One region of the Puia sp. genome, then DNA from elsewhere that is predicted to be linked to it. Evidence: riboswitches for the same ligand, from Rfam matches in the RefSeq annotation. Region 1 holds a riboswitch; each other region holds the start of a gene.
What was found. A riboswitch is a leader RNA that binds a small molecule or an ion and turns the genes downstream of it on or off. The one in region 1 is predicted to bind cobalamin.

Region 1 (2,201 bases):
GTTTCAACAACTCCCGCTGCCGCAGTTTCCGCTCCGCAAATTCATGGGTACGACGAGCATCCCCGGCCGCGATCGCCGCCACCCGCTGTTTCACCACCACCTTATGGATCAGCGCGCTGGTCCGCCGGCTATTGGTCGCCGCGACATTCTCTCTCCAGGCTTTGTCCGTTGCCGCACCCGGCTCGCCGGACGTCAGTTGTTTCAGCGTGACCACCTCCCGTATCTTTTGATTGGCAAAAGACATCCATTGTTTCATCTCTGGTGTCAGCACCTTCTCGTCCGATTCCAGGTCCAGGTCGCAGGGGCTGTGTAGCAGCGAACAGGAGGGAGCGATCAAGATCCTTTCCCTGCCGATCTTTGCAACAGCCTTGTTGATCAGGTGCACCGACTGCTGGAAATCGTTCTTCCAGATATTCCGTCCGTCGACGACGCCCAGCGAAAGCCGCGTCGCACTGTTGACAAAAGATGCATTAACAAGGATATCATCCAGCTGCGAAGGACAGCGCACCAGGTCCAGATGGAGGATCTGCACCGGCAATTCCAGCACGGTAGACAGGTTGTTACCATAACATTCGAAATAGCTGGCCAGGATGATATGCAGATCGGGGAACTTCGCCTTGATCTCCCGATAGGTCTTTACAAACACCTGCCGCTCGGCCTCCGTAAGGTCCAGCGCCAGGCAGGGTTCATCCAGCTGAACGTAATAGACTCCCGCATCGTCCAGTTTCTTCAGCACCTCCAGATAGACGGGCAGCAGCCGTTTGATCAACTCCAGCCGGTGGAATCCGGGTTCTTTCTCTTTGCCCAACAACAGATAGGAAACAGGTCCCAGCAACACGGGCTTGGCGGGGATGCCGGCTTCTTTCGCCTCCCGCACCTCATTGACGAGTTTATTGCTGAAAAGCGAAAAGGTCTGATTCGCCACGAATTCAGCGACGATATAATGATAATTCGTGTCAAACCATTTCGTCATCTCCATGGCGGTAATGTCGAACCCATCTTTCTGATAGCCCCTCGCCATGGCGAAAAGCAGGTCGACATCCTTCAACTGCTTTTCCTGCATCAGGGTATGATAGCGGGTCGGAATAGCGCCCACCATCAGGCTGGTGTCCAGCACCTGGTCATAAAACGAAAAATCTCCGACAGGGATCAGGTCGATCCCCGCGTCTTTTTGAAGCCGCCAGTTAAACAGGCGGATCTCTTTACCGGTCGTCATCAATTGCTCTGCGGAGAGCTTGCCGGCCCAATACTGTTCGGATGCTTTTTTAAGCTCCCGTCGGCTGCCAATCCTCGGGTAGCCTAGGTTGTGTGTTTGCATGCTGTTGCTTTTTAAATGAATTGATCAATTAAAAGCCCCGGCTATATCCAGCTATGGAATCGTAGAAAAAGGTGAGACAGCAGAATAGGGTCCCCCGGCCGGCATTGCACACGCCACCCAAGCGGATCCATCAACTGACCATTTGCCTCATTCCACGAAAGCATAGTCAATACGGTAAAGGCAGGTCTCCTGGCTAGTAACATTTTTGCCGTCCTTCCCATCCCCGGGGGACAGTGGACTCAGGTAGGCAAAAACCTTGTGTTACTTACAGTTGCGGGACAGCTTGTGATTTACACACAATTCCCTATTAACCCCGGTATTACCCGGGGACCTCCACCGCATGATGAAGAAATATAGAAAGAACTCCATCGCAAATATAGGAAATTCCGCCCGATCAAAAACGGGCCATTCCGGCAGATACTACCGCAGGTTGTTGAAAAACAACCAGGAGTAGCGGTACAACAACTAATAGTTGTCGCTTTTTTGCTGATTTGAGGGATAACTCGAAATATCTTTGTCGTGTCCAAACAAAGCAAAAAAAAGTAACTATGGAATCTTCGATCATCGGCAACAAAATTGCCAAAGCGCGCAAGGGGATAAATATCTCCCAGGCGCAACTGGCTCAGCGGCTATTCATTAGCCCGCAAGCAGTGGGGAAATGGGAACGCGGCGAATCCATCCCCGACCTCCCTACCCTTAACCGCCTGGCAGCGATCCTGGGCGTTGACCTTAATTATTTTTCAGAGAACTTTCCATCGGGAGAAGCCGAAAAAGCCACTGGAAGATCGACCGGGGTCGCCGCCCCATCCCGCGAGCCGGAGCAGGCCATCGCGGACCAACCCACGCCGGAGCCGTCTTTGCTCATGAACTTCAACGGGAGTAA
Region 2 (2,201 bases), on a different contig from region 1:
ACAGCTGGTAGAGGGTCGGCGCTGAAAAGCCCGAGGACAGATCGGCAAAAAGCTTCAGGCGATCGTTGAGGACAAAAGAAGGGTTCACCGAATAGGTGAAGACCTTCCCGTACCGGTTAAAGCTGTTGTACCGGCCGCCGAGATCGAGGTTGAACCCGCCAAGATTCTTCAACAGCACCGAAGCATAGGCGGCAAACTGGCGGACCCGCGAGCTGTCACTGCTGAGTGAATCCTTATAACTGAAGACCTGTCCCGGATTATAAAAATCCTCGCTGACCCCAAAGTCGGTCTCGTTGATCCGCTGGTTGCGGTAGTCGACGCCTGCCAGGATATCGACATGTTTGGAGACGGTGATGTTGCTGTACAGATCGGCATAGTGTGAACGACCCGTGAAATCCGAGGTGCTGTAAGACCCGCCCTGCAGGATCGCCATCGAAGAGTCATCCAGGTAATGGCGGCTGACGGTGTTGTAGTTATAGTTGAAATGCAGCATGGCTGCTCCCAGCGCATAGTCGCCACCGATACCCGCCTGGGTGTTCTTGTTCCAGGAAGTGTACTTCCGGTCGTCGGTATAGGAGCCTCCGTCGAGATCGGTGGAATAACGGCTATACTGGAAGTTGGCGCGGAGCCCGAACCGGTCGGTTACCCGCTGACTGATATTGGCCATCACGAGGTTCTCGTTGAACCCGTCATGATCGAAGTTGCCTTTGCCGGTCGTGTCATAGGCAGTGGAGACCCCATCGCTGCGCAGGTGGGTATACTGAACATTATAGGCCGTGCCGCCGACCCTTCCGTCGATGCCGGCCGACCCCCTAAACGTGCCGAAGCTGCCCGCGGAAAGATTGGCCGAGGCGTTGAAGGGCTTGCCATCGCCTTTCTTTGTGATGATGTTGATGACACCTGCCACTGCATCGCTGCCATAAAGAGTGGACTGGCTGCCTTTCAGGATCTCGATGCGTTCCACCTCATCGGTATTGATCAGGTTGAGATCGAAGTTGGTGCTGGTCCCCGACGGGTCATAGGCCGGGATGCCATCGATCAGGATCAGGGTCTTGCCGGCCCCGGCGCCCTGAATGTAGACGCTTTGGACCGAACCCAGGTTGTTCTGGGCGCCCGCAACCACTACGCCGGCCTGGGTATTGAGCACTTCCGTCAGTTGTTTACCGCCGCTTTTTTCCAGCTGTTCGCGGGTGATGATGTCGAGTACCTTCCCGGTAAGCGCTTGCTTCACCGGGTATTTGGTGGCTGTTATGACCACCTGGTCCAGCTGTTTGCCGGTGGTGTCCGAAAAATTCTGGGCAAATACTGTCTGGCTGCCTGCCAGCAGTGTCAAAAAGAAAAAATGTTTCTTGCTCATTGCAGTTTTTTTGTCCGGCCGAAGGGGGATGATGCGAAGGGAATAGAAATAGACAGGGCCGTCACATAGCGCCATCAATCCCGCTTTTCACCCGAAAGCCATGAATGTTGTTTAATCGATCACTGGCAGGTCTTCTGGCTTATGTCCTCACCGGCTTACCTTCCCATCCGTGGGCCCACGGACAGTGGTATGAAGTGTTGCCGGGTGATTTTCCGCGCCGGCCGACGCCGGGAGCGGAAAGACATTTACAGCTACGGGGATAGCGCCGGATTTGCACCGGTCTTCCCTTTTAATGACGCAGGAGCGTCAACCAAGATCGGCGGCGAAAGTACGCCTTTTTCGGATGCCGGTGCGACACGGTACAAAAATTGCTGCTTAACTCGCTTATGAGAATAGACCACTTTTATGAATATTGGCCGATCATCGACCGGCCCGATATCGAGTGGCCGGGTGGCAAGCGACTGGCGGTTTATATTGGGCTGAATATCGAGCACTATGAATCCGGAAAACCCTCGGTCGGTATCCTTGAGAAGTCGCCGGGACGGGATCCCGATCCCCTCAATGAAGGCTGGCGGGACTATGGCAACCGGGTGGGGGTATGGCGGATCATGGAGTTGTTCGACCGCTTTGGTATCCGGCCCAGTGTGCTGCTCAACTCGGATGTCTGTAAGTATTACCCGCGGATCATCGAAGAGGGCAACCGCCGCAATTGGTCTTGGGTAGCACATGGCAGGAATAATTCCATGTTTGCCGGGAACAAACCGCCCCAGTTGAAGCTGGATGAGGAGCGCAACTATCTCCATGATGTTCTCTCGACGATCCAGCTGGCGACCGGCAAGGCCTG
Region 3 (2,201 bases), on a different contig from region 1:
GACATGACCTTGAACTCCAGCCCCTCGACATCGCACTTGACGAAGTCGAGTCTCGTTATGTCTTTGAACAGCTGGTCTCCCTGCCAGTTCTTTACTTTCTCCGATTCGACATATTGCAGCTGCGGGCTGGATTCCATCACCCGGGCATAAGCAAAACGCTTTTTCTGACCCACCTCGGGGATACCCATTTCGACGAATTCACCGTCTCCGCCCAGGGCAACAGGATATAAGGTGACATTCTGCGCCTTGTGTGAGGCCAGCAGCTTGCCCAGCACGCTGTTGAACTTGCTCATCGGCTCCACGGCAAACACCTTCCCCCCGGGTTTGACAAGCCGGCTGAGCTCCATCGTAAAATAGCCCAGATGGGCGCCGATATCGATACACCAATCCCCGCTCCGGATGAATTTTTTAAGAAAGTAGATATCCTGGTAGTCCTTGCCCAGCATTCCCGTGGGATATAAAAGCTGGAAGCTGTTGGACAAAAGGGACAGGTATCTTTTTTCACCAAGCGACGTCAACAAAATTTTTCGGATACTCATGTTATTCGATCAAAGCTGGCCCGCAAGCTACAAAAAAATACGGCCCGCTTCGCGGGCCGTAAAACAGTCAGATAGGTAGCAGCAGATCAATAGCTGAGAACCAACACGGGCCGCCGGCGGCGTTTCCGTGTCCGTTTTTGACGGACCGCCGCCATTTTTCGCGCAGAATGCATTAGTTTTACCACGATCCTGGTGCCGCCGTTGGCGGCTTGAAAGGGAAGACCGGTGAGAAACCGGCGCTATACCCGTAGCTGTAAGTGCCAGTCTGGGGTCCCGTCCAACTTCTAACCACTATTCCGCCAAACCGGAATGGGAAGGTATACGGGCCCGGCACAAGCCAGAAGACCTGCCAGGATCATCCATCAGCCGGCTTTCGGGTAAAAGGCAGGCTGGACACCTCAAAAAAGCAAAAGACGCTATGTCCAGAAACCCCGGAAGCCCCGGCCTCCTTCGTTTTTCCCTATTGGTAACCCTGTTTGCCTTCGGCTGTGGCCAGTCACAGCAACCGGCCGGCCACGCCACGGATTCGAATTCCACCAATATCGACCGGCCCGCCGCCGGTCATACCGTGTTGAAATATGCACATGGCTTCCGGATCGACAACCGCAATGGCTACCGCGAAGTCAGCATCCTGAACCGGGCCGCGGGCCGGATCGATACCCTGCGCTACCTGCTGGTGGACGAAGGCCAGACCCCGCCCGCCGGTCGCCCGGGGATCCCGGTGATCCACACTCCTGTCCGGTCGATGACCGTGCTTTCTTCGATCCATATCGGGTTGGCGGATTTCGCCGGCGCAGCCGACAGGATCACGGGACTCGGCAACTTTCAATATGTCAATGCCCCCATCGTCCGCGAACACATCCGCACGGGCAGGATCAAACAGGTAGGCATCGACGGGAATACCAATAACGAACTGGTGATTGCCATGCATCCGGGGGTGGTCATCACCTCGACCAATCCCGATGCCGCCTATGGCCAGTATAAGACCTTGACCGATGCCGGCATCCCTGTCCTACCCGACGCTGAGTGGCTGGAAACGACACCGCTTGGCCGCGCCGAATGGGCAAAGCTGTTCGCTGCGCTGATCGACAGGGAAGCAGAGATCGGGAAAAAGTTTGACAGCGTGGAAAGGACTTATCTTGCGTTGGCCGCGATCGGCAGCGCCGCAAAGAAAAAACCCTCGGTCATTATCGCGATGCCCTGGAAAGGCGTTTGGTATACGCCGGCGGGCGAAAGCTATATGGCGCAATTCCTCCGGGATGCCGGCGCCGACTATAGCTGGTCGGCCACCAAAGGGATCGGCAGCCTCGCCCTGAATGTGGAAGCCGTCATTCCCATCGCCCTGAAGGCCGATTTCTGGTTCAACGTCGGTTATGTGGACAGCCGCAAAGAGATCGCGGAGAAAGATAGCCGGTTTGCGGACTTCCATTCCTTTAAGACCGGCGCCGTCTATAATTTCAACCGGCGGGTAAATGATATCGGGTCCAATGATTATTGGGAGTCGGGTGCGGCGAATCCCCAGCGGGTGCTGGCCGATCTCATCCGTATCCTGCACCCCGATGCCCTGCCGCAGGATACGTTGTACTACTATAAACAGCTGAAATGAGTATCGCGCTGAAAGGACGTTTTGTCGGCCTCTTTCTCTTGTTGCTGCTGGCCCTC

Region 2: another riboswitch for cobalamin. It lies ahead of VGM48_RS12790 (TonB-dependent receptor plug domain-containing protein); the one in region 1 lies ahead of metE (5-methyltetrahydropteroyltriglutamate--homocysteine S-methyltransferase).
Region 3: another riboswitch for cobalamin. It lies ahead of VGM48_RS12810 (ABC transporter substrate-binding protein); the one in region 1 lies ahead of metE (5-methyltetrahydropteroyltriglutamate--homocysteine S-methyltransferase).

What each region holds. Positions count from the first base shown of each region.
Region 1 is NZ_DASYCH010000138.1:4,377-6,577, forward strand. Features, by position in the region: gene metE (5-methyltetrahydropteroyltriglutamate--homocysteine S-methyltransferase) at 1-1,318, opposite strand, end outside; cobalamin riboswitch at 1,481-1,668, opposite strand; gene VGM48_RS24725 (pentapeptide repeat-containing protein) at 1,867-2,201, shown strand, end outside.
Region 2 is NZ_DASYCH010000062.1:141,738-143,938, forward strand. Features, by position in the region: gene VGM48_RS12790 (TonB-dependent receptor plug domain-containing protein) at 1-1,357, opposite strand, end outside; cobalamin riboswitch at 1,465-1,687, opposite strand; gene VGM48_RS12795 (polysaccharide deacetylase family protein) at 1,744-2,201, shown strand, end outside.
Region 3 is NZ_DASYCH010000062.1:146,450-148,650, reverse strand. Features, by position in the region: gene VGM48_RS12815 (FkbM family methyltransferase) at 1-539, opposite strand, end outside; cobalamin riboswitch at 713-907, shown strand; gene VGM48_RS12810 (ABC transporter substrate-binding protein) at 958-2,145, shown strand; gene VGM48_RS12805 (iron ABC transporter permease) at 2,142-2,201, shown strand, end outside.